Regions from separate parts of the Paenibacillus sp. FSL K6-1230 genome, predicted to be linked through region 1. Evidence: riboswitches for the same ligand, from Rfam matches in the RefSeq annotation. Region 1 holds a riboswitch; the other holds the start of a gene.

The links. Region 1 has a riboswitch for glycine ahead of gcvT (glycine cleavage system aminomethyltransferase GcvT). Riboswitches for the same ligand answer to the same signal wherever they lie in the genome.
Region 2: linked by a shared signal. The riboswitch ahead of sdaAB (L-serine ammonia-lyase, iron-sulfur-dependent subunit beta) and the one ahead of gcvT (glycine cleavage system aminomethyltransferase GcvT) in region 1 are both predicted to bind glycine.

The regions. Positions count from the first base shown of each region.
Region 1 covers NZ_JBBOCK010000001.1:4,651,262-4,666,140, reverse strand. The annotation lists gene MKX74_RS20440 (glucose PTS transporter subunit IIA) at 237-1,061, shown strand; gene MKX74_RS20435 (HPr family phosphocarrier protein) at 1,228-1,503, shown strand; gene ptsP (phosphoenolpyruvate--protein phosphotransferase) at 1,496-3,208, shown strand; gene gcvPB (aminomethyl-transferring glycine dehydrogenase subunit GcvPB) at 3,505-4,971, opposite strand; gene gcvPA (aminomethyl-transferring glycine dehydrogenase subunit GcvPA) at 4,968-6,323, opposite strand; gene gcvT (glycine cleavage system aminomethyltransferase GcvT) at 6,363-7,463, opposite strand; glycine riboswitch at 7,597-7,681, opposite strand; glycine riboswitch at 7,685-7,845, opposite strand; gene gcvH (glycine cleavage system protein GcvH) at 8,211-8,603, shown strand; gene MKX74_RS20405 (PTS mannitol transporter subunit IICB) at 9,374-10,837, shown strand; gene MKX74_RS20400 (BglG family transcription antiterminator) at 10,847-12,925, shown strand; gene MKX74_RS20395 (PTS sugar transporter subunit IIA) at 12,922-13,356, shown strand; gene MKX74_RS20390 (mannitol-1-phosphate 5-dehydrogenase) at 13,353-14,504, shown strand.
Region 2 covers NZ_JBBOCK010000001.1:412,721-427,599, forward strand. The annotation lists gene MKX74_RS01885 (carbohydrate ABC transporter permease) at 1-444, shown strand, start outside; gene MKX74_RS01890 (sensor histidine kinase) at 502-2,313, shown strand; gene MKX74_RS01895 (response regulator) at 2,294-3,475, shown strand; gene MKX74_RS01900 (pyridoxamine 5'-phosphate oxidase family protein) at 3,556-4,017, shown strand; gene MKX74_RS01905 (Ig-like domain-containing protein) at 4,227-6,563, shown strand; gene sdaAA (L-serine ammonia-lyase, iron-sulfur-dependent, subunit alpha) at 6,788-7,708, opposite strand; gene sdaAB (L-serine ammonia-lyase, iron-sulfur-dependent subunit beta) at 7,748-8,425, opposite strand; glycine riboswitch at 8,637-8,745, opposite strand; purine riboswitch at 9,147-9,246, shown strand; gene MKX74_RS01920 (NAD(P)/FAD-dependent oxidoreductase) at 9,322-10,746, shown strand; gene MKX74_RS01925 (amino acid ABC transporter permease) at 10,839-11,480, opposite strand; gene MKX74_RS01930 (amino acid ABC transporter permease) at 11,496-12,155, opposite strand; gene MKX74_RS01935 (glutamate ABC transporter substrate-binding protein) at 12,339-13,178, opposite strand; gene MKX74_RS01940 (amino acid ABC transporter ATP-binding protein) at 13,215-13,943, opposite strand; gene MKX74_RS01945 (cupin domain-containing protein) at 14,494-14,879, shown strand, end outside.

The sequences.
Region 1 (14,879 bases):
TGAAGGCTTCGTGCTATAATTAGCCTTGTTCTTAGATTTATTGAATGTGCATGAATAATTGCATAACGATACGTGTTACTGATTCGATCAGGCATGAGTTGATTAAAGTATGATTGGATATAGCTATAATGGGAAAGATACATTCCAAAGGCTATAACTGTCACTTTGTTAACTGATGCCTTTTTTGCGCCGTTGTGCAACTGTTCTCGCAACACGACTAGGAGGAAAGCTCGTTGATGTTCCACAAGCGTTTCGGAAATTCACGGCCTCATATCCCGGAGAACTTATCCGAAGAAGCTATGGAAGCACTTCCGGGAGCATTGCTGGAAGCCTTTGGGGGACCGGCTAACATTGAGCATCTGGATTGCTGTATCACACGGCTGCGAGTTGAAGTCAAGGACGCATCTGTCGTACACTATGTTAAGCTGGAGGGACTGGGTGCTGCTGGCATCCAGATTATAGGGAACCATTTTCAGGTGGTGTACGGTCTTGTATCGGAGCTCCTGAAATCCCGTATGCAGGACATCATGGCTGGACGTCAGCCTGAGCCACTACAAGGACATTTGCATTCTATGCAGCAGGATCGGCAGCTTCTACATGAGATTGTCGTGATGCCCATGCAGGGTGAACTGCTGAACCTTGATCAAGTACCTGATCCTGTATTTTCCAACCGAATGACAGGGGATGGATTTGGGGTGATACCTCATAGTGGACTTGTCGTATCTCCGGTATATGGACGGATTGCTAACGTCTTTCCGACGCAGCATGCTGTTACCATCTTATCAGATGGTGGAAAAGAGGTACTCGTTCATATAGGTGTTGGTACCGTCAAGCTACGTGGTCAGGGCTTTGAGCTTCTCGTTGAGGAGGATGAGCTGGTGGCGGCAGGACAGCCGATTATCCAGTTCGATCTGGACGTTATTCGTGAGCAAGCAAGATCCAGCGTATCCTCTGTAATCTTCATGAATCTGCCGGAAGAGGTAGCCGTGATGCTGAACAAATCCGGTGAGCTTGTCGCTGGTGAGGAAGATATTGTTACGTTCACTTGGAAAACGCGTTAAGCGCGTTAAGTAGGTATTAAGTAGGTTAATAACATTGTGAAAACATGCCCGTTCGAGCAGAGCTCTTATAGAGCTGCTACTTTCGGCGGTGCAGTTTCTATATAAGGCCATTCATAGCCTAATGATTAACTCCATAATATATTTTAAAAAAGGCGGGAAGATGATTATGCAAAAAACATTCAAAATTACGGACGAAGACGGTATCCATGCACGCCCAGCAACAGCTCTGGTGAACACAGCTAACAAATTCAGTGGTGCTGAATCCTTTGCTGAAGCTAACGGCAAAAAAGTAACTCTGAAATCCATTCTGGGTGTATTGTCCCTTGGTCTTGAGCAAGGCGACACCATCAACATCATCTGTGAGGGCGCTGAAGCTGCAGCAGCTCTGCAAGCTTTGGAAGATGTAATGGTTAAGGAAGGGCTGGGCGAAGTTCATGCATAAGATTTCAGGGATTGCGGCCTCTGCAGGCATCGCAATTGCCAAGGCGTTTATCTTGGAGCACCCTGATTACTCTGTAGAGAAGCGCACAGTAACCGATGCACCGGCGGAGATCGCCAAGCTGGATGCTGCGCTGGCAGCATCCCGTACCGAACTGGAAGCGATCAAGGAGAAGACGCTGCAGGAGCTGGGCGAGAAGAAGGCTGAGATTTTCGCGTCTCACCTGCTTATTCTCGAAGATCCTGAGCTGATTGATCCGGTCAAAGCAAAAATTAGCGATGAGATGGTCAATGCAGAGCATGCACTCAATGAGACAGCTAACCAGTTCATCTCAATGTTTGAGAACATGAAGAGTGCATATCTGCAAGAGCGTGCCGCTGACATGCGTGACGTGACGAAGCGTGTGCTGAATCACCTGCTGGGCGTGAAGTTCATGAGCCCTGCCGAGATTCGTGAAGAGACAATTGTACTTGCTGAGGATCTGACTCCTTCGGATACAGCACAATTGAACCGCGAATTCGTCAAAGGCTTTGCTACCAATATCGGTGGCAGAACCTCTCACTCCGCAATCATGGCTCGCTCGCTGGAGATTCCAGCGGTTGTAGGGACGAAGAGCATCATGTCCGAAGCCAAGCATGGTGATGTGATCATCGTTGACGGCCTGGACGGAGATGTGTTCATTAATCCTTCGGATGAAGTGATTGCTGAATATCGTGCGAAGCAACAGGCTTATGATGTACAGCGTGATGAATGGCGTAAGCTGCGTGATCAACCAACCGTTACAACAGATGGTGTCCATGTGGAGCTTGCTGCGAACATTGGTACACCGAACGATGTAGCGGGGGTTATCGACAACGGTGGTGAGGCTGTTGGTCTGTATCGTACAGAATTCCTGTACATGGGCCGCGACAAGCTACCATCCGAGGATGTACAGTTCAATGCTTACAAGGCTGTACTTGAAAGAATGGAAGGCAAACCTGTAGTTGTGCGTACACTTGATATCGGTGGAGACAAGGAGCTTCCTTACCTGGATCTGCCGAAGGAAATGAACCCGTTCCTGGGCTTCCGTGCGGTACGTCTCTGCTTGGATCGTCAAGACATCTTCAGAACACAGCTGCGTGCATTGCTGCGTGCGAGCGTATACGGCAATCTGCGTGTCATGTTCCCGATGATTGCTACACTGGATGAATTCCGTGAAGCGAAGGCTCTGCTTCTTGAAGAGAAGGCTAAGCTGGTGGCTGAAGGAACTGAAGTATCTGAGGATATCCAGATCGGAATCATGGTCGAAATTCCTTCGACGGCTGTACTGGCAGACCAGTTCGCCAAAGAAGTGGACTTCTTCAGTATCGGTACCAACGATCTGATCCAATATACAATGGCTGCAGACCGTATGAACGAACGTGTCTCTTACCTGTATCAGCCATACAACCCGGCGATCCTTCGTCTGGTGAAAATGGTCATTGACGCAGCACATCGCGAAGGCAAATGGGCTGGTATGTGTGGCGAGATGGCAGGCGATGCTACAGCAATTCCATTGCTGGTGGGCCTCGGCCTTGACGAGTTCAGCATGAGTGCTACTTCCATTCTGCCTGCTCGCAGTCAGATCTCCAAGCTGTCTCGTGCAGAGATGGAGAAGCTGGCGGCAGAAGCGCTGAATATGCAGACAGCTGAGCAAGTCGTGAAGCTGGTACAAGGTATTCAAGCATAAGCTCGCTACTTGGCAAGCTTTAGCATCCGTTTTTTTTGAAAGGTCTGTAATTTTGTCTTTTTCCAACATCTAACCTTTCGCCGATAAGGCAGCCGGTATCCTAGGATACCGGCTTTTTTACGTTCACACCCAAAACATGAAAATAAAACATCCATCAACAGGCCCTTGATAGGCCTGCTGATGGATGAGGGAGAAGAACTCTGCAATGCTTGGGCATTGCAATGATAATAATTAGGGTTGTCGACAGACCTTTACGCTTGCAGCGCCTCTATGGTGGGATTTAAGCTGCCGAAGACCTAACTACACGCACAATTCAGTACAGGCTTCCGCGCAGCAGTAGTCTCGTCCAGACGGGTGACAGTCGTTGTATATGGAGCATTCAGCACGAGCTCAGGATTCTCCTCTGCTTCCTTGGCGATGTGAATCATCGTGTCAATGAACGCGTCTAGTGTCTCCTTGCTCTCTGTCTCGGTGGGTTCAATCATGATGCATTCCTCGACATTCAGCGGGAAGTATACGGTTGGCGGGTGATACCCAAAATCAAGCAATCGCTTCGCAACATCCAGAGTGCGGACGCCATATTGCTTGAGGCCTTTGCCAGACATGACGAACTCATGCTTGCAGATGCCTGGATAAGGAAGCTCGAAATAAGGAGCTAACCGATGCATCATATAATTGGCGTTCAGCACGGCGCATTCGGATACGTTGCGCAGACCAGATGGACCATAGGTACGAATGTAGGCATAGGCCCGTACTAGGATGCCAAAATTACCATAGTAGGCTTTGACACGTCCAATGGAGGAGTCTGCTTGTGTATCCCAACGATAGCTGCCCTGCTCATCCTTCACAACCAGTGGCTTGGGAAGGAAAGGGACGAGGAGTTGCTTTACACCTACCGGACCTGCACCGGGTCCACCTCCGCCGTGTGGTGTGCTCATCGTCTTGTGCAGGTTGAGGTGGACTACATCAAATCCCATGTCTCCAGGTCTAGTAATACCCATAATGGCATTGGAGTTGGCACCGTCGTAATAAAGCAGTCCACCTGCTTCATGTACAATGTCAGCAATGTCTGTTATCTGCGTCTCGAACAAGCCGAGTGTATTCGGATTGGTCAGCATCAGCGCCGCCGTATCTGTACCTACTGCCGTGCGGAGTGCATCAAGATCTACCAGTCCTTCGGCAGTAGACGGGATCGTCACCGTCTCGAAGCCCGCAACCGTAGCGCTGGCTGGATTGGTACCGTGCGACGAGTCCGGTACGATCACTTTGGTACGCTGCTCTCCCCGGCTCTCATGGTAGGCGCGAATCATCATCAGTCCCGTCCATTCTCCATGTGCTCCCGCAGCTGGCTGCAACGTCACCGCATCCATCCCAGTCAGACCAGCCAGATCCTGCTGGAGAGTGTAGAGGAGTTCCATAGCTCCCTGAATGCTCTCTTCAGGCTGGTACGGGTGAATCTTGGCTAGTCCTGCATAACGGGCGACATCCTCATTCACCTTCGGATTGTATTTCATCGTACAGGAGCCAAGCGGATAGAATCCGTTATCCACTCCGAAATTGCGGTGGGATAGCTCGGTATAATGCCGAATGACATCCACCTCAAATACCTCAGGCAACGCTGCGGGCTCGCTACGCAAGGCAAAATCAGGCAAAAGCTCAGCAACCGATTGCTGGGGGACATCACATTCCGGTAGGGAGTATGCGACACGGCCCGAACGGCTTCGTTCGAAAATAAGCGGCATATCTTGTTCAGGTCGGTTCATAACAATCCCTCCAACGTGCTAGCAAATTGGTCAATCTCTTCTTTGGTCCGCTGCTCTGTCACTGCAATCAGCATACAGTCTTTGTATTCCGCATAGGCTTTTCCGAGATCATACCCGCCGATGAAGCCAGCGGATAACAGACTGGACTGCAGCTTGGTCATGTCGGTGCCTTCTGGAAGTCGGATGCTAAATTCATTAAAGGTAGAAGAAGTAAAGGCAGGCTCAATGCCCGGGATTGAGGTCAAGCGTTCCAGTGCATATCTGCTCTTATGAAGATTCAGAGTTGCGACGTCCGCCATACCCTGTCTGCCCATTACGGACATATAGACGGAGGCAGAAAGAGCAAGCAGCGCCTGATTTGAGCAAATATTGGAGGTTGCCTTCTCCCGCCGAATATGCTGCTCTCTCGCCTGAAGGGTTAATACGAAGCCACGTTTGCCGTTGCGATCCGTAGTCTGGCCTACGATCCGCCCGGGAATTCGGCGCATATGCGCCTGGGAGACAGCGAAGTAACCGCATGTCGGTCCGCCGAGGGAGGTCGAGATACCCAGTGGCTGCGCATCTCCAACGACAATATCGGCACCAAGCTTGCCTGGAGCCTCCAGCAGTCCGAGTGATATCGGATTGGAGCTGACCACGAGCAGTCCCTTATACGTATGAATCAGATCAGCTATAGCACGTACATTCTCAACAGCTCCGAAGAAATTCGGATTTTGCACGAGTACAGCTGCGGTCTCCTCATTCACTGCTGCTGCAAGGGCCTCAGCATCCGTCACGCCATTCTTGCAGCCGACCTCCACGATGTCGAGATTCAGACCATGTGCATAGGTAGCCAGCACCTCACGTGCCTCGGGATGAATGGCACGCGAGACGACAAGACGCTTGCGCCGTGTGGCCCCGGCAGCCAGCGAGCCAGCTTCGGCCAACGCTGTGGCACCGTCGTACATACTGGCATTGGCCACAGCCATGCCTGTGAGCTCGCAGATGTAGGACTGGAACTCGAAAATCGCCTGTAGCTCACCTTGGCTGATTTCCGGTTGATAGGGGGTGTATGCTGTATAGAACTCAGAGCGGGAAATGATGTGATTGATAACAGATGGAATGTGATGCTCATAGATGCCTGCTCCAAGAAAGCTGATATGGGAATCTGTATGGGCATTTCGATCTGCCAGACCAGCCATGTGGCGAGTCAGTGCGCGTTCGTCCAGACGGGAGGAGACAGGTAGTTCTCCTCTGAACCGGATGTTTTCCGGAATATCTTTGAACAGATCCTCGATGTTCTCCGCCCCAACGGTGCGCAGCATCTCGGCCTGATCTTGCTCGGTCATCGGTAAATAACGGTGCGGTTTCATGCAGCAACAGGCTCCTTCCAGATTCACTTTGTAGTGGGATTAGTGGCTTCGCTTGTAGAATGGTGCAGGAACAACCTCGGCCTTGAGGAGCTTGCCGCGAATCTCAATCTCCAGCGGAGTGCCTACAGCTGTGTATCGACTATCAATGAGGGCCAATCCAAGGTTACGCTTCAACGTCGGGGATTGGGTTCCTGTAGTAATCTCGCCGATCTGTACTCCCTCAGCGAATACAGGATAGTGCGGACGAGGGATGCCGCGGTCAATCATCTCTACACCCACAAGCTTGCGTGGAACGCCGTTTTCCTTTTGTGCGAGCAGAGCGTCTCGCCCGACAAAGTCGCCTTTATCCCATTTCACAAAGTATCCTAGACCCGCCTCCAGTGGTGAAATGCTGGAAGACAGCTCCTGACCGTAGAGTGCCAGCTTGGCTTCAAAGCGCAGTGTATCCCGCGCCCCGAGACCTGCCGGTAACAGACCGTGAGACTCACCTGCTGTTAGCAATGCCTTCCAGACTCCCGGAGCCTCCTGAATGGGAAGATACAGCTCGAATCCGTCTTCACCTGTGTAGCCTGTTCGGGATACCAAGGCTTTATGTCCAGCTACCTCAACGTCCTCGGTGAAACGAAAGGACTGAAGACTGGCAGGCTCCAGTGTGCTGATGGAAGCAAGAATATCTGCAGCAGCTGGTCCCTGAAGCGCCAAGAGCGCGGTGTCATCGGAGACATTATGCATACTGACCTTTCCGGTAAGATGCTTTTGTAGCCATTCCCAGTCTTTGTCGATGTTGGAGGCATTCACAACCAGCATATAGCGTCCCTCTCCACGCTTGTAAATCAGCAGATCATCTACAACTCCGCCATCGGGATAGCAGAGCAGCGTATATTGGGCCTGACCGTTCTCTAGTCGGCTTACATCGTTGGTCGTCATCTGCTGAAGAAATTGCTCGGCATCTGCTCCCTCCACGGTGAACTCACCCATATGCGAGACATCGAACAGTCCAGCCTGTTGCCTTACCGCCTCATGTTCCTTCACAATTCCGCTGAATTGGACTGGTAGCTCCCAGCCTCCAAAATCAATACATCGTACACCTGGTAGCTCGCCATACAATGGGAACAGCGAGGTTTGCTTTAATTTGCCCATGGTCTGTCACCTCATCATCATGATTCGTACTACATTTCCTAAGCGTCTCATGTTGTTCCAGGTCATGCAAAAAAGGACAGCCCAAAAAATGCGCCACGGAGCCATACTGCTACCGTGATCCATCATTCTTTGGCTCTGTCCTTGATACCTGAGAGTTACCCCATGCGAGCACAGGTTTCCCCTTGGGTGACCCACCGTGTGGTGGATTCTCTCCAGAGTTGCGTCCGGTAAAGGTCCTTTTGCCTGAGAGATTCACAGACGGTGCTGCTTACTCCTTCGGCGCTACCTGTGGTCCTGCGACAATGGCTCAGCCTGACCTGATCGAAATACACTAGCTAATGCCAGATATTCGATCATTGATAATCTCTCCCTATACCTTCATCCGCATCGTTCGTCACGTTGTTATGATTTTGTGTATTGCTACAGGTTCGTGTATGCTGTACCTATATAACCATTAATACGCGATTCATAGATGTATGTCAACAAAATTATCATATTCTATGAAATTAATCACATTCATGGCTGATCCTTCCTGATCTTCGCGCCGAATCACTAGCGGGAGGACAAAGTTCTTTATAACTTCAGACATTTTTGTGAGCTATATTGACACCATATTCAACCTTGGCGTAATCTTATCGTGTAATAGCTGATACTGGATAATGAATGATAAATCGATGCTGCATGGATGAATTAAACGCTGCATAGACCTTGAAATGACCAACGATCATTAGGAAATGAGGATGAAGCATGAGCGAGGTAAGAGATAACTATCTGTACAGTGAAGAGCATGAATGGGTGCGCAAGACGGATGCAGGCACATTGCTCGTTGGCATCTCCGATTTTGCACAGCATCAATTGGGTGATATCGTGTTCGTTGAGCTACCTGAAGAAGGAAGCGTAGTTACTGCTGGGGAAGGCATTGGTACGATCGAATCTGTCAAGACGGTATCTGACTTGTTCGCACCTGTGAGTGGAACGATTGTGAAAGTGAATGGTGCCTTGGAGGCATCTCCTGAGCTGGTTAATTCCTCACCTTATGAGGAGGGCTGGATGATAGAGATTGAGTTGGATGATAGCGCGGAGGAGGCTTTAGCCAAGCTTCTGAGCCCTGAGGCCTATACAAGCCATGTAGCAGATTGAGGTTAACCACTATTCGCTTTCATGTAGTTTCATGAGAGTTGCTTGAGAAATATGCGACTTTGGAGAGCATGGATTAGCTTAAGTGACTATGTCCGATTTTGTTGGCTAGTGTCATATTAGGGTTACTTATATGTTATATTTAAGTCGTGTTTGAGTTGCCTAAGTATGATTATTGAGTCCTTATATCTATCCCTATAACAATAAGTCGCAATTTACAACTGCTTGAACCTTGCGCGTGTGAACCTTGCGGAAATCGTGTGATTGAGCTAGAACAAGCACTAATATTTTGACCAGATTAAATGTGAGTAAAGACCCGCTGCAAGCGGGACCCTGTCGACCACTAAACGCCATACCAAGCGTGCTGATTACCCTTCGAAGGAAGGTTGTCAGCACGCTTTTTTGCGATGTGCAAAATTTGTCGTTTGTCTCAAATGAGCTGCTTGTGAAAAGGGCATACTTTCAGTCAGATAGGTACTGCTCCCTACAGGCTGATATCCGGAAGTTATGCTCTTTGATTTTGAAAATGAAATCGGCTCAAGCTTAATCGATCCTTATGTATCAAGCTTTGTGCTCCAAATTTAAATGATGTCATCAAGGTTCATGACGACAGTTGGTTTTCATTTGATTGTAGAAGATACCGTTTTCATCTACCATGAATTTAAGAAGTTAAGCATTTAGCTTTTTATTTCATTCATCTGGCACGACGTAATACCTAGTTCAAAGGTCATGATGTTGGAGCACAGATTTTACTTTTTGAGGAGGGTATCAATATGAGTTCAGTGGACGCAAAGTCCCAAAAAAGCGGAGGCATCCGAGTAGGGGTACAGAAGTTCGGCCGTTTCTTGAGCGGTATGGTAATGCCGAATATGGGAGCCTTTATTGCCTGGGGTCTGATTACGGCCTTGTTCATCCCGACAGGATGGATTCCGAATGAGGAGCTTGGCAAGCTTGTAGGTCCAATGATTACTTACTTGCTCCCATTATTGATCGGTTACACCGGTGGTACCATGGTGCATGGTCAGCGTGGTGGTGTAGTCGGTGCAATCATGACCATGGGTGTCATTGTAGGGGCAGACATTCCAATGTTCCTCGGCGCAATGGCAGCTGGTCCATTTGGTGCTTGGGTCATCAAGCAATTTGATAAGGCTGTAGATGGGAAGATCAAGTCTGGTTTTGAGATGTTGGTTAACAACTTCTCGGCAGGTATTATTGGTGGTCTGCTGGCATTGGCAGCGCACGTAGCGATTGGGCCTGTCATTCAGGCCATCAGTCAGTTCTTGTCTGCGGGTGTAGCAATCCTGATGAATGCAGGGCTTCTGCCACTGGTCAATCTGTTGATCGAGCCAGGTAAGGTTCTGTTCCTTAACAACGCAATCAACCACGGTATTCTCACGCCACTGGCTACAGAGCAAGCAAGTCAGTTGGGTAAATCCGTGCTGTTTATGCTCGAATCCAATCCAGGTCCTGGTCTGGGAATTCTGCTGGCTTACTGCTTGTTTGGCCGCGGAACTGCGAAATCCTCAGCACCCGGTGCGGTTATCATCCACTTCTTCGGCGGGATTCATGAGATCTACTTCCCTTACATTCTGATGAAGCCGATCCTGATCATCGCTGCAATGGCTGGTGGTATCGCAGGTACAGCTACATTCATGATGACAGGTGCTGGTCTTGTAGCGGCCCCGTCTCCAGGTAGTATCTTCGCTTACTTCCTGATGACGCCAAAAGGCGGATATCTGCCAATGCTGGCTGGTGTAGCTGTAGCTGCAATCGTGTCCTTCCTAGTTGCAGCGGTTCTGCTGAAGACAGGTAAGCAAAAGGAAGAGGATCTGGAAGCAGCTTCTGCAAAAATGAAGGAAATGAAGAACCAAGGCAAATCCGACAATAAGATTGTTGCAAATGACAACAAAGAAGCAGATCGTGCAGCAGGCATCGCTGCTGACAACATGAAGGCCGAAGTGAACAAGATTGTGTTCTCCTGTGATGCAGGTATGGGCTCTAGTGCGATGGGTGCATCGATTTTGCGGAAAAAAATGAAAGAAGCTGGCGTCGATGTAGTCGTGACGAATACAGCGATCAGTGAGATTCCACAGGATGCGGATATCGTCATTACGCAGCAGACGCTGACAGATCGTGCGAAGACGGTTGCACCGAATGCTGAGCATATCTCGATTGATAACTTCTTGAAGAGCCCCGAGTATGAGGCACTGGTGGAGCGCCTCAAATCCGGTTCCTGATGAGAAGCGATGAATATAACCAAGAGACAACGTGAAATTCTGGAGTTCCTGCTGCAACAGACAAAAGAAGTAACGGCTGGAGATATTGCAGCCCGTATCAATGTCAGCACAAGAACAATTCTTCGAGAACTTAGCGCAGTCGAGAAAAAGCTCGTATCCCACGGGATCGAGCTCAAAAAGAAATCCGGGGTCGGTATCTATCTAGATGCCGATCCCTCGCGGCTTTCTCAGCTCAGGCAACAATTGTTCCAGGTGGAGTCTGTGGAGTGGACGCCGGAGGAGCGAAAGATCTATGCATTATGCGTGCTGCTGGACGATCCGGAGCCGATTAAGCTACTGTCAATCGCTTCGGACCTCAAGGTAACCGTGGTCACGGTCAGTCATGACCTGGATGAATTGCAGTCCTGGATCGAGAAGCGAGGGCTTACGCTTGTGCGCAGACGCGGATACGGAGTCGAGATTACAGGCAAAGAATCCGATATCCGGCGGGCCATGGCGGAGCTAGCTCTCGAGCATCTGGATGAATCGGATCTGTTCAGTCCAGACCAGATGGGGCAGGAATCTCCGGCGATGGAGAAGCTCATGGAGATCATCGGGCGCGAGCACCTTCTTACGGTAGAGAATGCACTATGGCAGCCGCATAGCCCGTGGCTCGACAGTATGGTCGAGAGCAAATATATGGAGCTGTTGATCCAGCTATCCGTCTCCATTGCCCGCATTCGAAAGGGCTGCCGGGTAGAGACACTGGAACTGAAGATCAAGCAGGAGCATGAGGCTGAAGAGGAACGAGTTCGTTCTGCAATGGTCGAACGCATGAGTACAGAGCTATCGGAGGCGCTGGGAGTGGAGCTGTCCGAGACGGAGCGAAAGTATTTCAAGCAGCTGTTCCGATTTGCAGAGAATGACTCGACGCGCTTGCTGCCGCTGGACGATCTGGAGGTGCTGGAGATCGTTGGAGAGCTGATCCGGCGCGTGGAGATATTGACGGATACGCATTACAGCGAAGACCGGCTACTGCGTGAGGGATTAATTGCCCATGCTGAACCAGTGATTAAACGCCTGAAGGAAGGGAATGCCATCCGCAATCCTCTCCTTCAACAGATCAGGCGGGATTATGAGGAGCTATTCGAGGCCGTGAAGGAAGCGGCTGTTGGAATGACAGATGTGCTGCTACCGGATGAGGAGATCGGATTTCTGGTCATGCATTTCGGTGCTTCGGCGGAGCGGCTGCGTCAGCTGCAAAGGGATGTAAGAGCAATTGTGGTATGCACAAGCGGTATTGGCTCATCGCGGCTGCTTGCGACTCGGCTGGGCAAGGAGCTGCCACAAATTCGCATTATTGACCGCGCTTCATGGTACGAGGCGGCCCGGATTCCTAAGGAGGACTACGATCTGATCATCTCAACCGTGGATCTTCCTCTGGAGCCAGACCGATATCTCAAGATCAGCCCGCTCCTCACGCAGGAGGAGAGCGATCGACTGCGACATTTTATACAGCATATTACGCTCAGTAAGGAAAATGGCAAGCCTAAGGCAGCAGCGGAGCCTACTCAAGGATTGGGATGGTTAATGGGGCTACGTGACAGTCTACAGGAAATCGTAAGAATCATTGAGGACTTTCAGATCTATCCGGTGGATAACCGGAACTTGGCGTTGAGGGAACTCATGCAACAGCTGTGTACCTCCGAGGTGGGGAGGGGAACCGTTCGTAATCCAGACGCTGTCGCAGAGCTTCTGCTGGAGCGTGAACGGCACGGAAGTCAGGTAATTCCTGATACGCCGTTAGCCCTCTTCCACACTCGAAGTCCGGATGTACAGCGGCCTACTCTTGCACTGTATCATCTGGAGGAGCCATTGCTGCTGGATGAGGCGCGTGATCCGGTTACGCAGATCTTGCTGATGCTGGGTCCGCGCGAGCTACCCAAGGAGAGCCTGGAGGTACTGAGCGAGATCAGCGCATTATTACTACAAGAAGAATTAATCATGCTGCTGGAGAAGGGAAGCCGGGAAGAGATCTCATCGTATTTATCTGATCGCCTGGCCGAATTCTTCCGCAGCAAACTAGAGACAGGGAGGACCATACTATGAGCATTATGACAACAGATAAGGTGAAAATGAACGCTACGGCGCCTGACAAATACGAGGCGATCCGCATGGCAGGACAGATCCTGCTTGATGCGGGACATATTTCGGCAGAGTACATCGACAAAATGCTGGAGCGTGAGGAGATTGTCTCCACTTATGTAGGCAACGGGCTTGCCATCCCTCACGGCACGAAGGAATCCAAGTCCTTCATTCATTCAACAGGTATTTCCATTATTCAATTTCCACAAGGCGTTGATTTTGGTGAAGAGAAAGCTTATATGGTGATCGGGATTGCCGCCCAAGGTGGAGAGCATATGGAGATTCTGACCGGAATTGCCGTTGTCTGCTCCGACGATGAGAATATGAACAAGCTGCGCTCTGCAAGTACACCGGAAGAGATCATTGCGCTCTTCGAGAGTGAGATGGAGCTATGAAGGCCGTCCATTTTGGTGCCGGTAATATCGGCCGTGGCTTCATTGGCCTGTTGCTGTCCCGAGCGGGCTATGAGGTCATCTTCTCAGACGTCAATGATACGCTTGTCTCTGCGCTTAGCAGTCGTCATGAATATACAGTGGAACTGGCTAATGATGCGAAGGATACAGAGCAAGTCACTAACGTAACAGCCATCAGTGGAAAGAATGCTCAGGATGTAGCTGCAGCGGTAGCTGGAGCAGACATCGTGACGACGGCGGTGGGCGTTAATATCCTCAAAGCGATTGCGCCTGGCATTGCCCAAGGCATCTCACAGCGCTTGAATGCTGGAGCGCAGCCACTGCACATTATCGCTTGCGAGAATGCGATTGGTGGCAGTCAGCAGCTGAAGGAGCATGTGTACGCCTTGCTGGATGAGGAGACACGCACCAAGGCTGAGGGTGTCATCTTCTTCCCGAATGCAGCGGTGGATCGGATTGTTCCGATTCAGCATCATGAGGACCCGCTATACGTGCAGGTTGAGCCTTTTTATGAGTGGGTGGTTGATCGTTCGCAAATGTCGCCAGACCATGCAGAGATTGGTGGCGTACATTATGTAGACAATCTGGAGCCTTACATTGAACGCAAGCTGTTCACCGTGAATACCGGGCATTGCGTAGCAGCCTATCTGGGCTATGCGGCAGGCTTCTCAACCATTCAGGAAGCCATCGCGGATGAACAGGTACTCGCGTCTGTGAAGGGTGCGCTGGAGGAGACTGGTGCGGTACTGGTGAAGCGATTTGGCTTGGATCAGGCAGAGCACGACAAGTATATCCTTAAAAATCTGGAGCGATTCCGTAACCCGAACTTGACCGATGAAGTATCGCGTGTCGGCCGTTCGCCACTACGCAAGCTGTCACCGAATGATCGTCTGGTGCGCCCTGCGCTTCAAGCTTATGAATACGGTATTCATCCGAAGCATCTCTTGCAAGGAATGGCAGCGGCCTGCATCTTCCAGAATGACGAGGACCCGGAAGTAGCAGAGCTGCAAGCAGTTATTCAGAACGAGGGTATTGCAGCCGCCATTACGCGCTACACAGGCATTGGTGCGGATCATCCTCTGCATCAGCAGATCGTGGCGGAATATGAGCAATTGAAGCGCACCAATTAATTTCAAATCGTTCAACGTCTGGTTAGGTTGTCAATACAGTGTATTCCTTTCCGTAAAATGAAAGGGCGAGATGACTTGACCAAATTATTCATCATAGCCGATCATGTCCAGTGATCGGTTTTTCTTTGCTTTTTCCTGGTAGTACCTTATTGAGTAGCTTCATCCAGAATCATGGATTGCATCAAAACTTTGAGATTATGAATCCACCGTCTTCTGGCTTTTGCCATTTCGGTTGTTTGGCGATATTTTTATCTTTTAGTGGCCATATCAAAATACACCCCCTAGGATTTCATCGGATAAACCAGAAGTTTATTCCAATTTCCATTCTAAGGGGTGCATTTTACATATGAATATCGGATTCAGGTTGCTTAAAAT
Region 2 (14,879 bases), 4.2 Mb from region 1:
AAGAATATCAAAATTCTCAATACACATTTATCATTAATCCTTCCCTATATTGCCTTTCAGACACCCATTGCCGTATTTATTCTAAGTGGCTTCATGCGCTCGATCCCCCATGAAATTGAGGAGTCGGCGTACATGGATGGTGCCAGCATCTATCGGATCTATCGAAGCATCATTCTACCCATCTCTTTGCCTCCAGTGATGACGGTGTGTATTCTAACGTTCATTAATATATGGAATGAGTATATATTGGCCGCGACCTTCATCTCCTCGGAGCGTCTCAAGACCCTTCCCTTTGGCATATACACCTTCGTCAGTCAGTTTTCCGTCAACTATGGCAATATTGGAGCCTATCTCGTCATGGGAGCCCTGCCAGTCATCATCATCTACTTTGTGCTCTCAGAGCGAATTACCAAAGGAATGGTTGCTGGTGCAGTGAAGGGGTAGTGGATCATCTAACAAGCGAAGAAGAAACAGCACAAGCGAGAAAGGAGCGTAATCTGCTTGCTTAAAGGATTTCAATCCATTCAATATCGTTTGTTCGTGCTGTTTCTTTTTTGTATGGCTGGTATTGTGCTGGCAATCAGTCTGCTCTTCTACAACCGCACAGCGGCAGAATATCACAACAAGATCAGTGATCTGGCACGCAAAAATGTGTCGCAGACCGCTGGGCTGTTCAGCCTGTTGCTGGATTCGTATAGCAGTCTCTCCAAGTCGATTACGAACAATTTTGAATTGGTCCGCCTGCTAGGAACAAGTACGGAGCTTGCTCCTGAGGCCGCCTATATTAGCGAACAGAAGATTACGAATACGCTCGGGGCCATTTATTATTCCAGAACAGACTTAATAGGGATTCATGTGCTTACCAACTCAGGCAGAGTGTACAGCTACGGGAACTATATGAATGTAATTGATCGGGACTATGCGCAGACTGATTGGTATCAGGAAATTGAGCGCGCGAAGGGGAAAATAGCCTGGCTTGGCGTCTATCCGAATTCGGTCATTGACCAAATGGAGAAGAGGCCAGTTTTTGCGTTCGGACGCCAGCTCTACGATCTGGATGAGCATAAGCCGATTGGTATCGTATTATTCGAGGCCGAGCCACGTTCAATCCAGGCTGCATTGCATAATTTGCGTCTTGGTCCCAATAGCGAGGTGTATTTGATCGGACACGATAACCGAATTGTGTCAGCCACTACCTCCCGACCACCACCTGTCATACAGGGGCCAGAAGCTGTAGGGGCAGATGCGGTGGTGGTGGAGCGCAGAGATCAACAGATTATGATTGCATCCCAGCTCCCTTTTGTCGATTGGTCCGTCGTTAGCGTCACGCCAAGCAAGGACTTGAATGTAGAGCTGGCACAGACACAGCGTTATCTCCTCATAGTAGCACCTGCACTGATTATTCTCTCTGCTTTGATTGCTTCTATTATATCCAAAAGAATCTCACTGCCGCTCAAGCGCCTGATCCGGGAGATGAAGCGAGTGGAGACGGGGAACTTCAGGGGTACGCTGCAGGTAACCTCGTATCAGGAGGTGAACCAGCTTGTGGACTCCTTCAATCATATGGTTGGACGCATAGCCGAGTTGATCGAGATCGTGAAGATATCCTCTGTCAGTGAGAAGAATGCCGAGCTTCATGCGCTGCAGACGCAGGTGAATCCGCATTTTCTGTATAACACACTGGATATGATTTATTGGATGCTGGATGAGAAGAATGAGGATCAATTAGGAGAGCTTGTCCTTTCCCTGTCGCATATGTTCAGATACAGCAGTCACTGGCACGAGGGCGCGAATGTGACGCTGCGCGAGGAGGTAGAACAGATCAGTCATTATCTGACCATCATCAAGGCACGCCTCCAAGGGCGATTGGGGGTCAAGGTGCATATTGATGAGCAGTGGCTGAATATCCGTGTACCCAAGATGACGCTACAGCCGCTGATTGAAAATGCCGTTAAGCATGGCCTGGAGCCGCTTCATACCAATCAGCAGGGAGAGAATGTACAAGGAGAGCTGAGGCTGATCGCCAGTCGCCGGGAGGGGCGCTTGTATCTGACCATTATGGACAATGGCGTAGGGATGGATGAGAGGCGGCTGGAGCAGGTGAGATGGGCGCTGCTGGAGCCTGGAAAATATGATAGCCATGCTGGCGGGGCTGGCATCGGGCTACAGAATTTGCAGCTTCGTCTACATCATATGTTCGGCTCGGACTACGGGATTCGGATATCCGGACAACCCGGAGTAGGAACTACCGTTACTGTAGAGCTTCCACTTCCGCATGAGGAGGAGAATGTAGATGAATATTTTGATCGCTGATGATGAGCAAATGATTCGACAGGGTATTGGACGCACGCTCAGCCAAGCCTGGCCGTCTAGCCAAATCTATGCGGCCTCGTCAACGGAGGAGGCGGCGATGATTCTGTCGGAGCATCCCGTAGATATTGTTCTTACCGATATTCTAATGCCAGGCATGGATGGGTTGGAATTCATGAGAATATCAAAGCGCAAGCATCCTCATCTGCAATGGGTTGTGATTTCGGCGCATTCTGATTTTCAGTATGCACAGCGAGCAGTTCGCCTGGGAGCCAAGGATTATTTGCTGAAGCCGATTGGCAAGAAGAAGCTACTGGAATGTGTGGAAAGTCTGGCCGATGAAGCTCAGGCTGAATCTGTTCGGATGAAAGAGGGCAAGCTCCTGCGGAGCAGCCTTGGTTATCTCCGTGAGGCTGTCTTTCAACGGTATGCACTGGGGCTTGATACTGGAAAGCTTGATATTCAGCCTTTCGTGGAGAATTACCCTGATTTTCACCTCTACATGGTTCGTATGGAAGCCGTTCAGCGCAAGACTCATCTGGAGCATTTTATTATCGAGAATGTCCTGTCTGAGCTTCTGGAATCTGCAGGGCATGGCTTCGTAGTCAGCTTGGATCGACATAGCTTGCTTGGGATCGCAAGACTGGACGATATCTCTGAAGGACAACGAGTGGCTGAGCAGCTACGGGCTCATTTGCGTCGCTATCTGAAAATCTCCTTTCAGGTGGCACATTCCGGTCCCCATGAAGAATTCACCAGACTTCCTGATGTAGTAGGGGAGCTGCGAAGTACACCACTGGAGAGGGAAGCGGCAGACAGTAACGCATGCTTGAAGGACAGCGTTCACACCATTGACGTAGCGTTGCAATATATCCGAGCTCACTATACAGAGGATTTGTCATTGGAGCGGGTGGCCTCAGTCGTATTCCTGAATCCGGTCTATTTCAGCCAGCTGTTCAAGCAGAAGACAGGGCAGGGGTATAAAGACTATGTGATCTCTTTACGAATGGAGGAGGCGAAGAACCTCTTGCTCCAACCACAGCTTAAGCTCGCAGATATTGCAGAGAAGATCGGCTACCACGACATGCGTCATTTCACACAGGTGTTTAGACGCAAATGTGGTATGACCCCTACCGAGTACAGAGCTAGCAGCAAACTCCGCTAGGGGCTAGGGATTTAATTGTGGTAGACTAGGGTGAGAATACCATTAGTGCATATATCCCCCGTATAAAGGAGTTGTGAATCATGAAGGAGTCGGCTCTACCCCCTATGTTGGTAGAACTATTGAATGGACGCGATCTGGGTGACAAGCAGCAAGAGGCTTTCCAGTTACTGACGATTAGCTCGGACGAGTGGCCTCATACCTCCATGGTTAGTGTGGGTGAGGTCGTGGCGCTGGATCAGGAGCGACTGCGGATATCGCTGTGGCCCGGGACACGCACTACGAACAATATCCTGCGCACAGGTAAAGCCAAGCTGGTGATTAGTAAAGACGGAATCGTATACTATGTCCGCATGATGCTAACACAGCTACCGGAATTACAGGGAGTACGCTACAGGCGTGAACGCTTTGAAGCTAGAGTGGTAGCCGTTCGTGCGGACAAAGCGTCATATGCAGAGGTGGTGTCCGGCTTCAAGATTAAGCTGCGTGAGCCAGGTGATGTCGTGGAGCGCTGGGCCGAGACGGTGAGTGATCTGTTAAAATAACTTCTTTATTGTAAAAAATACATATTGTTACAAAGGTGGCGTCATTCTGTATGGTTCTTAGGGTCTGCGGGAACGTAGGTACTAAGAATCATTTTGCGTTCATAGGGATGAAAATGTCGTCCTTTTTGATTAAAAACCTAAATAATTCCTGTGCTTTCGTCGAAAAAAGAACAGACGAGATATTTATCGTAATTGGGAGGACACTTATTTTGAAAAGAAAATGGTCTGCGTTTTTGGTGTTAGTGATGCTGATGACGAGTATTGGATCTTTTGCCGGTGTAGCTTCAGCTGCAGATCCGGTTCTGACAAAACTGGTGCTGTCAACCAATGAAGTGACATTACAAACGGGAGATACCGCCTCTTTGACAGCTACAGCGGTGTATGACACAGGAAAGACCACGAATGTAACGGTGGATACGGATTGGAGTACCGAAAGCTCAGCAGTAGCTACCGTATATAACGGAACCATCACTGCCAAGGCTGAAGGGACTTCTGTGATTAGTGCTAGCTATCAAGGTCTTCATCAGACGGTAGCCGTTAGTGTTACCAAAAAGGTAAAAGGGTTAACCAAGGATGTGCAGAAGCTGGAGCTGCGTTCTGGCCAGACGGCTAATATCGCGCTAACAGCTACTTACACTGACAATTCTACTGCTGAGGTAGCTAATAAGGCAGACTGGACGACGGATAATGATGGTGTAGCTACCGTGCTGAACGGTAAAGTAACAGCCGTAGGAGCAGGTACAGCTACAATTAAAGCAGTATATGGCAAGCAGACGGTCACGGTACCCGTATCGGTAGACGTCGTGAAGCGTCTGGATGTAGACCAAAGTCAACTCTCCTTGCTGCTGAAGGATAAGGAGTCAGTGACGGTCAAGGCAACCTTCCCTGATGGTACAGAGAAGGATGTAACGGCTGAGGCAGAGTGGAGCTCCAGCAATCCGACTGTAGCGGATGTACTGAAGGGTGAGATTACTGCCTATAGCGCAGGACAGGCTACTATCACAGCCAAATACGGCACAATGTCGGCTACAGTTGCTGTAGATGTAGACACTACAAGCAAGCTGAAGGCCAGTGAATCTGACGTATTCATGTACCTGGATGCTACAAAAGCGATTGAGATTACAGCGGTATATCCAGATGGCAGCACAGCAGTTGTGACAAATGATAGCACATGGACCTCCAGCAACGCGTCAGTGGCCTCTGTCAACAAGGGGAACATTATGGCCAATGCTGCAGGTACGGCTGTTATTTCGGCGAAATATGGCGATAAGACTGTCAACATTCAAGTAGATGTCGAGACAGCCAGATACCTAGATCTGAGCGAAGAGAAGGTATCGCTGCAGGCGAAGGAAAGCAAACAGCTTACCTTGAAAGCAACTTATATCGACGGTAAGACAGAGGATATCACGGCTAAAGCAAACTGGACCTCCAGTAACAGTGACACAGTCTTCGTTAGCAAGGGCGAAGTTACAGGCTACAAATCAGGTGAGGCGACAGTTACTGCCTCCTACGGTGGCAAGAACGCTACAGTGAAGGTAGCTGTTGATGTACCGAGTGACGTCACACTATCTACGAAGACGCTGACCATTGATTTGAATGAAACTTATCAAGCGAAGCTGACTGCGGATTATGGCGATGGAAGAACTGAGGACGTTACTGCGGATGCGGAATGGTCAACTAGCTCAGCTACAGTCGCTTCGGTCACAGGTGCGGGTCTCGTCAAGGGTGAATCCTCGGGTAAAGCAGTTATTACAGCTACCTACAACAGCAAGAAGTACACGATGAATGTAGAGGTAGGTCTGGTAGATAAGCTTGAGACCGAGACGCAATTAATTATCATGGGTGCACAGGAAACGAAGCAGCTCAAAGTGTTCGCGATTAAAGGCACAGATCGAGTCGATGTTACTGCTGATGCGGATTGGAAGACAGGTAATATCAAAATAGCCGAGGTTAGTAAAGGGCTAGTAAATGCTAATAGCCGCGGTAAAACAAATATTACAGCAAGCTACGGTAATCAGAGGATTACCTTCGCCGTTGAAGTGGACATCGCGACCAGTGTAGAGGCAAGTGAAGTCGCTTTGTCGCTCAAGAGTGGGGACAAAAAGACGGTTAAGCTCACTATGAAATCTAGCGATGGTAGCACAAAGGATGTTACTTCCCAAGCTCAGTGGAAGACTTCCAATTATAAGGTAGCTACGGTGAAGGATGGCCAAATTACAGCGGTGGCCTACGGTAAGACGAGCATTACAGGTAACTATGGCGGCAAAACTTATACCGTACGCGTAGATGTAGATACGTTGAAGTATTTGCAGACAGATGAGGTGTTGCTGACTCTGACGGCAGGGCAAACAGCACAACTGACGGCTACAGCCACCTTCATGGATGGGACAGACAAGGATGTAACCAAGCCTGCGCTCTGGACGTCCTCCAAGATCACGGTAGCTACAGTGAAGGATGGCAAAATCAAGGCGCAAAGCAAAGGCCGCGCCACGATTACGATTAAGTATGCAGGCAAGACTACGAGAGTAAATGTAACTGTGCAATAGGAATGATACGAAAACAGATTTCTATACACGAAAAGAACATGCCCCTTGGCGAACGGATATCGTTCATCAAGGGGCATGTTTGTTACTAGGCTACGAATTACAATTAACCTACGTAATTCTACATTCGCATTTGGAGCTGTTAGATGAATGACAAGATGGCTATGAAAGCACAGCTGATAGGCGATCTACTGAACGGAATGAACAGAACATCAGAGTGTCTTACATTATTCGTGTCCGATGGGCTGGTTGCTGTTAGCAGCAGCATTTTTCTTCGGATTAGCGAGTCCTTCCGTCATACGACGTCCAGTAGGAGTCTGGGCAAGCCCGCCCTTGGCAGTCTCTCGGTGCTGGGTTGGCATCGCACTTCCTACCTCCAGCATCACATCAATGACCTCATCGGAAGGAATGGCACTACGCACGCCGGCGAGGGCCATGTCTGCCGCAGCCAAGGCTGTTACGGCACCGAGTCCATTGCGAACGATACAAGGGATCTCTACCAATCCTGCTACCGGATCACAGATGAGTCCAAGCGTATTTTTCAATGCCAGTCCGACTGCATGCATAGCTTGCTCAGGAGAGCCTCCTCTAAGTTCTACCATCGCACCTGCGGCCATTCCAATGGCAGAGCCGATCTCGGCTTGACAGCCGCCTTCAGCTCCAGAGATGAAGGAGTTATTGGCAATGACATAGCCGATAGCCCCTGCCGCGAACAAGCCATGAACCATATGCTCATCCTCCCAGCCGAATCTCTCCTGCGCACTGATGAATACACCCGGAATGACACCGCACGAACCAGCGGTCGGTGTAGCTACGATCCGTCCCATGGAGGCATTCACCTCCGATACGGATAGTGCATAAGCCATAGCAAGGGCCGATGCATCACCGGAGCAGGCCTCTCCTGTACGCAAGTATTCGGCCAGGCGCTTACCGTCTCCTCCAGTCAATCCGCTACGGGATACCGTGTCCTCGGTCTGTCCCCGGTGGACAGCCTCCTTCATGATTTCATAGTATTTGGCCATTTGGATGTAAATCTCTTCAGGAGAGCTGCCGCTCTCCTTGGATTGCTCTTCGAGCATCAACTGGCCAATCGTCTTGGATTCCTGTATACATAATTCGCTTAATTCACGCAGATGCCGAAATCGCATGTGACTAGCCCCTTCCTGTTCCTAACCTAATCTTGATGCTTACTTTGCCGTGTTACGAATATCCATCACCTTCACCTCGTACATGTAGGTGAGAGACTGCAGATATTCCAGAAGCGGTCTTGGAATGATGCTATCTGTCTCTATAGCTGATAGTGCCTCTCCATCCCGACCGGTGCGGTCTACGTGCATATAGGCAATATTCACACCGGATGCACCTAAGGCCGTAGTTATGGCCCCCAGCATACCAGGCTTATCTGAATGTAGCAGGGTCAGGATCGGGAGCTCTCCTGTCAAATTGACACGAAATTCGTTGAGCTGCTGTACCTGAATATTCCCGCCGCCTATGGAAGAGCCTACGAGTGTGGACTTACGACCGGCCTGCCATGCATCAATTCGTACCGTGTTGGGATGAAGTGCAGGTAGCGAGCTTGTGACGAACTCATAAGTCATTCCGGCCCGTCTGGCCTGCTCTTCTGCATCAATGATCCTCGCGTCATCAGTGTTATAGTCCAGCAAGCCTCCGAGTAATGCCAAATCAGTGCCATGCCCTTTGTACGTATCAGCGAAGGAGCCGTATAATGTCATGACACACCGCTCGGGTGTACTACCTACCCAGTGATGGGCCATGCGTCCGAGCCGGACGGCCCCTGCTGTGTGCGAGCTGGAGGGACCGGTCATAGCGGGTCCAATAATGGAAAACACATCTTTAAAGCGCATAAGAACTCCTCCTGTACATGATGATTTGCCTTCAGTATCCACTAATATTCATCTGTTCACTCTAATCCTGCCGCGTCATGTCAGCACAAAAAAGGACAGGATAAGGAAGTGATCCCTTATCTCTGTCCTGTGTACCTGAGAGTTTGCTGCGGGTTCTTGGTTGCGATCCCCCGCCTTACCCCTTTGGTGGCTTACGCTCTCTCCAGAGGCGCGTCCGTTGACGGTACGGGTACCTGAGAGATTAACTGTCGGCCGGGTGCCGTGCAGCTTGCTCCTTCGGTGCCCTGCTCTTGCTGGCAGGTCTCTCCCGTCAATATCATCCGCAATATATGTACAATTACATAGGTTAGCCTGAGAAGGCTCCCTTGTATACTTCATGGATCAAGCGGGAGATCGGATCTCCATGTCATATCCCTGTTAAGAGATGGTTGGCAATCTTGACACAACGAAGATATTAACGGTTAAGGCCACTCTTGTCAATATAATAGTATGCGAGAGTGAAGTTAGGGGTGCATACAAGCTAAGCATGCTAGAGGAGTGTTCATAGTGAGATGTCCCTAAAACACGAACGTTATTTCAATAATCATTTGACACATTCGTGTTTACTGGCATACAATGAGTTAGGGGAGATTAAGGGAAGCTCCTTCGACCCTAGAATCGTACATTAGCTTGACGACCCATCGACATTTGTTAACATTCAATGATCAGTTAGTCAACATTCAGTCAGTATTTAATCAACGTTCGTATAACCTCAATAATCAGGATTGAGGGTTTCTACAGGGAACCGTAAATTCCCGGCTACGAATAGGCTGCTTCGGCATACCTATGGAGAGCCGGGATTTTTTTGTGCGCTCATTTAAGGCCGTGGTGGAGCAGGCTCATGTGGGGAGGACGCTATGAAAGCATATGATGTCATTATTGTCGGGGCAGGCCCGGCGGGAATTTTCGCAGCATACGAATTGAGCAGGAGGGCACCGGAGTGGAAGGTGCTGTTGGTAGACAAGGGACATGATATTTATCGTAGGCGCTGTCCGATTCTGGAGGGCAAGATTGCACTGTGCCCACCTCCAGCAGGGAAGAAGGATCATGCCGGATGTCTCCCGGCCTGCTCGATTACAGCCGGATTCGGCGGGGCAGGAGCATACAGTGACGGTAAGTTCAATGTGACTACCGAATTCGGGGGCTGGCTGACAGATTATATAGCTCCTTCCGAGGTAATGGAGCTGATTCGATACGTGGATTCCATTAATCTGGAGCATGGGGCAACGACAGTAATTACAGATCCTACTACTGAGACTGTACGCAGTATTGAGCAGCGAGGATATGCTGCAGGCTTGAAGCTATTGCGTGCAGAGGTGCGGCATCTGGGAACGGAGCAGAACCTTCAGATTTTGCAATCCATCTACGAATATTTGCAGGAACGGATCGACATGGTCTTCAAGGCTGAGGTGGAGGATATTCTCGCAGAGAAGAAGGATTCTGACTATCATGTGAGCGGGATCCTGCTCAAGAATGGGGAGACCTATCAGGCTAATCGGGTCATGATTGCACCGGGACGTGACGGCTCTGTGTGGCTGGCAGAATTGCTGAAGAAGCGCAAGATCAAGATGTACAACAATCAGGTGGATGTCGGAGTGAGGGTTGAGACGTCGGATGTGGTGATGCAGGAGATCAATGAGCATCTGTATGAAGGGAAATTTATCTATAATACTTCAGTAGGAACCCGGGTGCGTACCTTCTGCAGCAATCCATCCGGTCATGTGGTGGTCGAGAATCATAGTGGGATTATGGCAGCCAATGGACATTCCTACAAGGACCCGGCTCTTGGCTCGGCCAACACGAATTTTGCCTTACTCGTATCGCATAGCTTCACTGAACCATTCGATAAGCCTAATGAATATGCCCGTGAAATCTGCAAGCGTGCCAATGACTTGTCTGGCGGTGGTGTGATTGTGCAGAAATACGGGGATATCATAAGAGGGCGGCGTTCCACTGTCAACCGGATCAAGGAGGGCTTCCTGGAGCCTACCCTGAAGGAGGCCGTACCTGGTGATCTAGGATTGGTGTTGCCTTACAATACCATGCGCAGTCTGATTGAAATGATGGAGGCGCTGGATAAGGTAACGCCGGGTATCGCTTCCGAGCATACACTATTTTATGGCGTGGAAGCCAAATTCTATTCGGCACGGCCCAAGCTGGACTCCAATCTCCAGACGGAGATTAAGGGGCTATACTGCGGGGGAGACGGCGCAGGTATTACGAGGGGACTGGCGCAAGCTGGGGCAGCGGGAATAAGAATTGCCCGGGCAATGTTAGCTTGATTGAAGTGGTAAAAACTTAGCTTGAACAGGCAAGGAAGGCTCCTTCTGCGAGGGGCCTTCCTTTTTTCTTCATACCAGACCTATAAGTCGGGTTATGTGCGGACCTCCAATCGCTTGGCGATGAGTGACATGCCATAGTTTACAAAAAAATACAGGAAAGCTGCGAACAGCAGGGCAGGTATTACAAAAGACTGGTTCTGTGCTCCAGCAATCTGTGCACTATGCGTCAGTTCAGGTAGTGATATGATAACGGCCAGTGACGTATCCTTCATGAGCGAAATATACTGGCTCACCATTGGAGGCACCATTCTGCGTAGACCCAGAGGTAGTACAATGTGCCATAATGTCTGTGTATAGCTAAGGCTAGAGGAACGGGCTGCCTCGATCTGGCCTTTATCCACCGAATTGAGGCCGCTACGCACAATCTCCGCAATCATGGCTGCTTCAAATACAGATAGACCGATGATGGCAGACCACTTTAATGGAACGGAGAACCCGACGGCTGGCAGCACGAGGAACAGGAAGAAGATAATGAGCAGGAGTGGCAGATTGCGGATGATATCAATAAGGAACGCAGAAATCTGCGAGATGACTGGTAGCCGAGTATAGCGCAGCACCCCGAGCAATATGCCTAAGGCTGTACTGATGAGTATCGAATATAACGCGACCTCTAGCGTAAGCAGGAAGCCGTCCAGAATGAATCTGATGTTCGTCCATGTGAAAAATGTATCCATGTCGGGCTTCCCTCCTTAGGATGTTTTGGCCAATCGTCTCTCCAGATACAGCACCCCGAAGCTAAGTGGCAGCGTAATAACCAGATAGAACATGGCTGTAAAAGCATACACGCTGACAGGCATGAAAATATCAGAGTTAATCTGATCAGATACGAGCATTAGGTCCGCCCCAGCTACGATGGCAAGGATGGATGAATTCTTGAACATATTGATGAACTGATTACCGATGGCAGGTAGGGAGATTTTGATGGCCTGCGGCAGGATGATCTCGATCATCGTCTGGTTGTAGCTGAGACCTGAGGAGCGACCAGCCTCCATTTGTCCTTTGGGTACGGTCTGAATGCCTGCTCTAATGGCTTCAGCGACGTAGGCGGAGGTATAGATAGTAAGGCCGATCGTCCCCGCTGCGAACCCATCGAAGTTCACCCCGAACGAGCCCAGACCATAGTAAAACAAATATACAGTAATCAACAGTGGAATATTTCGAAAAAATTCGACGTAGGCTGTTCCGAACCAATTAAGAGGCTTGACTGGTGCGATCCGGAAGACAGCGATCAGGGCACCCAGAATGAAGCTGCCGACCAGTCCGATCAGACTGACCTGAAGGGTCGTCAGGAAGCCGTCTATATAGCGATCCCAGTTGTTGAATAGTACATTGATGTCGAAATCAAGCATTAGTGTCATCACACCTCCGTTGCATCAGACGATATGGGAACAAGATGATCTTCGACTCACCATGAAAGAAAGGAGCTCGCAGCTTGCGGCTCCTTCCGCCATTTTGAAAAAGCTAGGTTGTCACATTTGTGGGATAGGGGGTTCTAGTACCTGGCTAGTTCTTGTACATGCTGGTTCTCGGGCCTATTCAGGCTTCGTGCCGAACCATTGCTCGTAGAGGGTGTCATATTCACCGCTGCTGTGCAGCTCAGTCAAGGTATCATTCACTGCCTGGAGCAATGCCTCATTCCCCTTCTTCACAGCGATACCGTAAGGCTCGTCAGTGAAATTGCCGCCCACCAGATGGAAGCTTGGGTCCTGTTGCTGCATCCCAAGCAGGATCGCATTATCTGTAGTCAGAGCATCGCCTTTGTTGGCCTTGAGCGCATTGAAGGCGTCCTGATAGTTCTCGAATTCAAGCACGGTGGCGTCCGGAGCTTTCTCCCGTATATTTTTGGTGGATGTAGAGCCCTTAACTGCCAGTACCTTCGTGGAAGCGTCCAGCGAATCAATACCTGTAATCGGGCTGTCTGTCCGAACGAGAAGCGATTGTCCTGCCTCAAAATATACTTCGCTGAAATCCACCTGCTGTTTACGTTCTTCCGTAATGGTCATGGTAGCAACGATCATATCAATCTCGCCGTTCTGAAGTAATGGAATACGCGTCTTGGAGGTAACCTCCTTGAACTCTACCTTGCTCTCATCACCGAATATCTGCTTGGCAATCGCTTTAGCTACATCAACGTCGAAGCCTTCAATCTCCCCAGTGGCTGTATTCTTGAGGCCGAAGAGCTTGGTATCATTCTTCACCCCGACAATGAGCTTGCCACGTTCCTTGATAGCTTCCAGAGCAGTAGTCTCTTCACCGCCTCCGGTACCAGCATTACTTGAGCCACTGTCGGTACCTCCGCCACAACCAGCAAGAATAAGGAATAAGGATACGAGTAATAGCATGGAGACATTCCATTGAATTCTTTGTTTCATGTGAGATGATCCCCTTTCTCTACTTTTGTATTTAGATTAATGATTGATCAAACGGCTGAGAAATGTGCGTGCACGCTCTTCCCTGGGTTCAGCGAAGAACTCTGCAGGTGTGCTGTCTTCCAGAATCTGTCCCTGATCCATGAATATGACGCGGTCTGCCACTTCACGGGCGAAGCCCATTTCATGCGTAACGATGACCATGGTCATGCCTTGATGAGCCAATGAGCGCATGACATCCAGCACCTCACCGATTGTCTCGGGGTCCAGCGCCGAGGTGGGTTCGTCGAAGAGCATAATCTTCGGCTTCATGGCGAGACCACGTGCTATGGCAACACGCTGCTGTTGACCTCCGGATAGCTGCGCCGGATAGCTATCGGCTTTATCCTCGATGCCAACACGCTTCAGGTAAGTCAAGGCTGTAGCCGAAGCCTCTGCCTTGGAGACGCCAAGCACCTTCATGGGTGCGAGAATGATATTCTCAACAACCCGCTTATGCGGATAGAGGTTGAAATGCTGAAACACCATGCCGATGTCCCTGCGGAATTTGTTGATGTCCACGCGCTTGTCATGAAGAGGAACTCCGTTAACAATCAGTTGTCCCCCGGAGATCGTCTCCAGCCGGTTCATACAACGAAGCAGGGTGCTCTTGCCTGATCCCGAAGGGCCGATAATAACGACGACCTGACCTTCCTCAATTGTAAGATTGATGTCCTTGAGTACATGGAAATGACCATAGTGCTTGTTAACATTGCGAAATTCAATCAGAACAAGTCCTCCTTCCTTAACATGCCGCCTGACATCTGCATAATGAAGCCCTTATTGTACTGAATTATGCAAATCATCGTGCAGCGTTTCTAGTACCTTGACGAATCCAACGTAGTGTAGAATCGTTCGAATCATCCAAAAGAAAGCAAAAATAGAAAATAGTTAACTAATGATACAATGACAAAGGGATAATTACAATAATTTTCCGTCAATTAATATAACATTAAAACCCCTAATAAACTTATTTTATATACATTAGGTCAAATATTAGATAGTTTCAAGTTAGGTTTATTACATTTAATTTTTGATTTATGTCAAAATATTATAAAAATTTACAAATACAACGCGGTTACCAAGTGTTTCGTTCGAAAACATGACATATATTGCTCTCAAACGCTACAGGGCCTATTGCATACGTGACAAATGCAGCTTCATGTTTTACATTAATAAGTGAGCTTCGGCTTCTGTGTATCCCAATTGCAAGATATGGATGACATAAAAGATGAATAAGTATGAACTAAAATGAATTAGCTGAAAGAAGGTAATTGTAATGAGCAAAGAAATCTCTCCGCTTGTAGCGGCCCTTGATATGGAGCCTCATCCTGAGGGTGGTTGGTACAAAGAAATGTGGAAGGCGAGCTTCCAGATTCCTAAGCCAGTGCTTCCGGATATTTATTCGGGGCCAAGATTTGCAGCCTCATCTACGTATTTTTTGCTGCATCCAGGTGAGTTCTCGGAGTGGCATGTTGTACATTCTGATGAGCTGTGGCTCTACCATTCGGGTAGTCCCATCGAGCTGAAGCTTGGGGGCAATGGCGAGAATCCTGGTGAGGAGACCGTTATTATTCTTGGGGCAGATGTGGCTGCTGGCCAATCCCCACAAGGACTAGTGCCTGGAGGTGTGTGGCAGACAGCTCGTCCACTCGGTGATGAGCC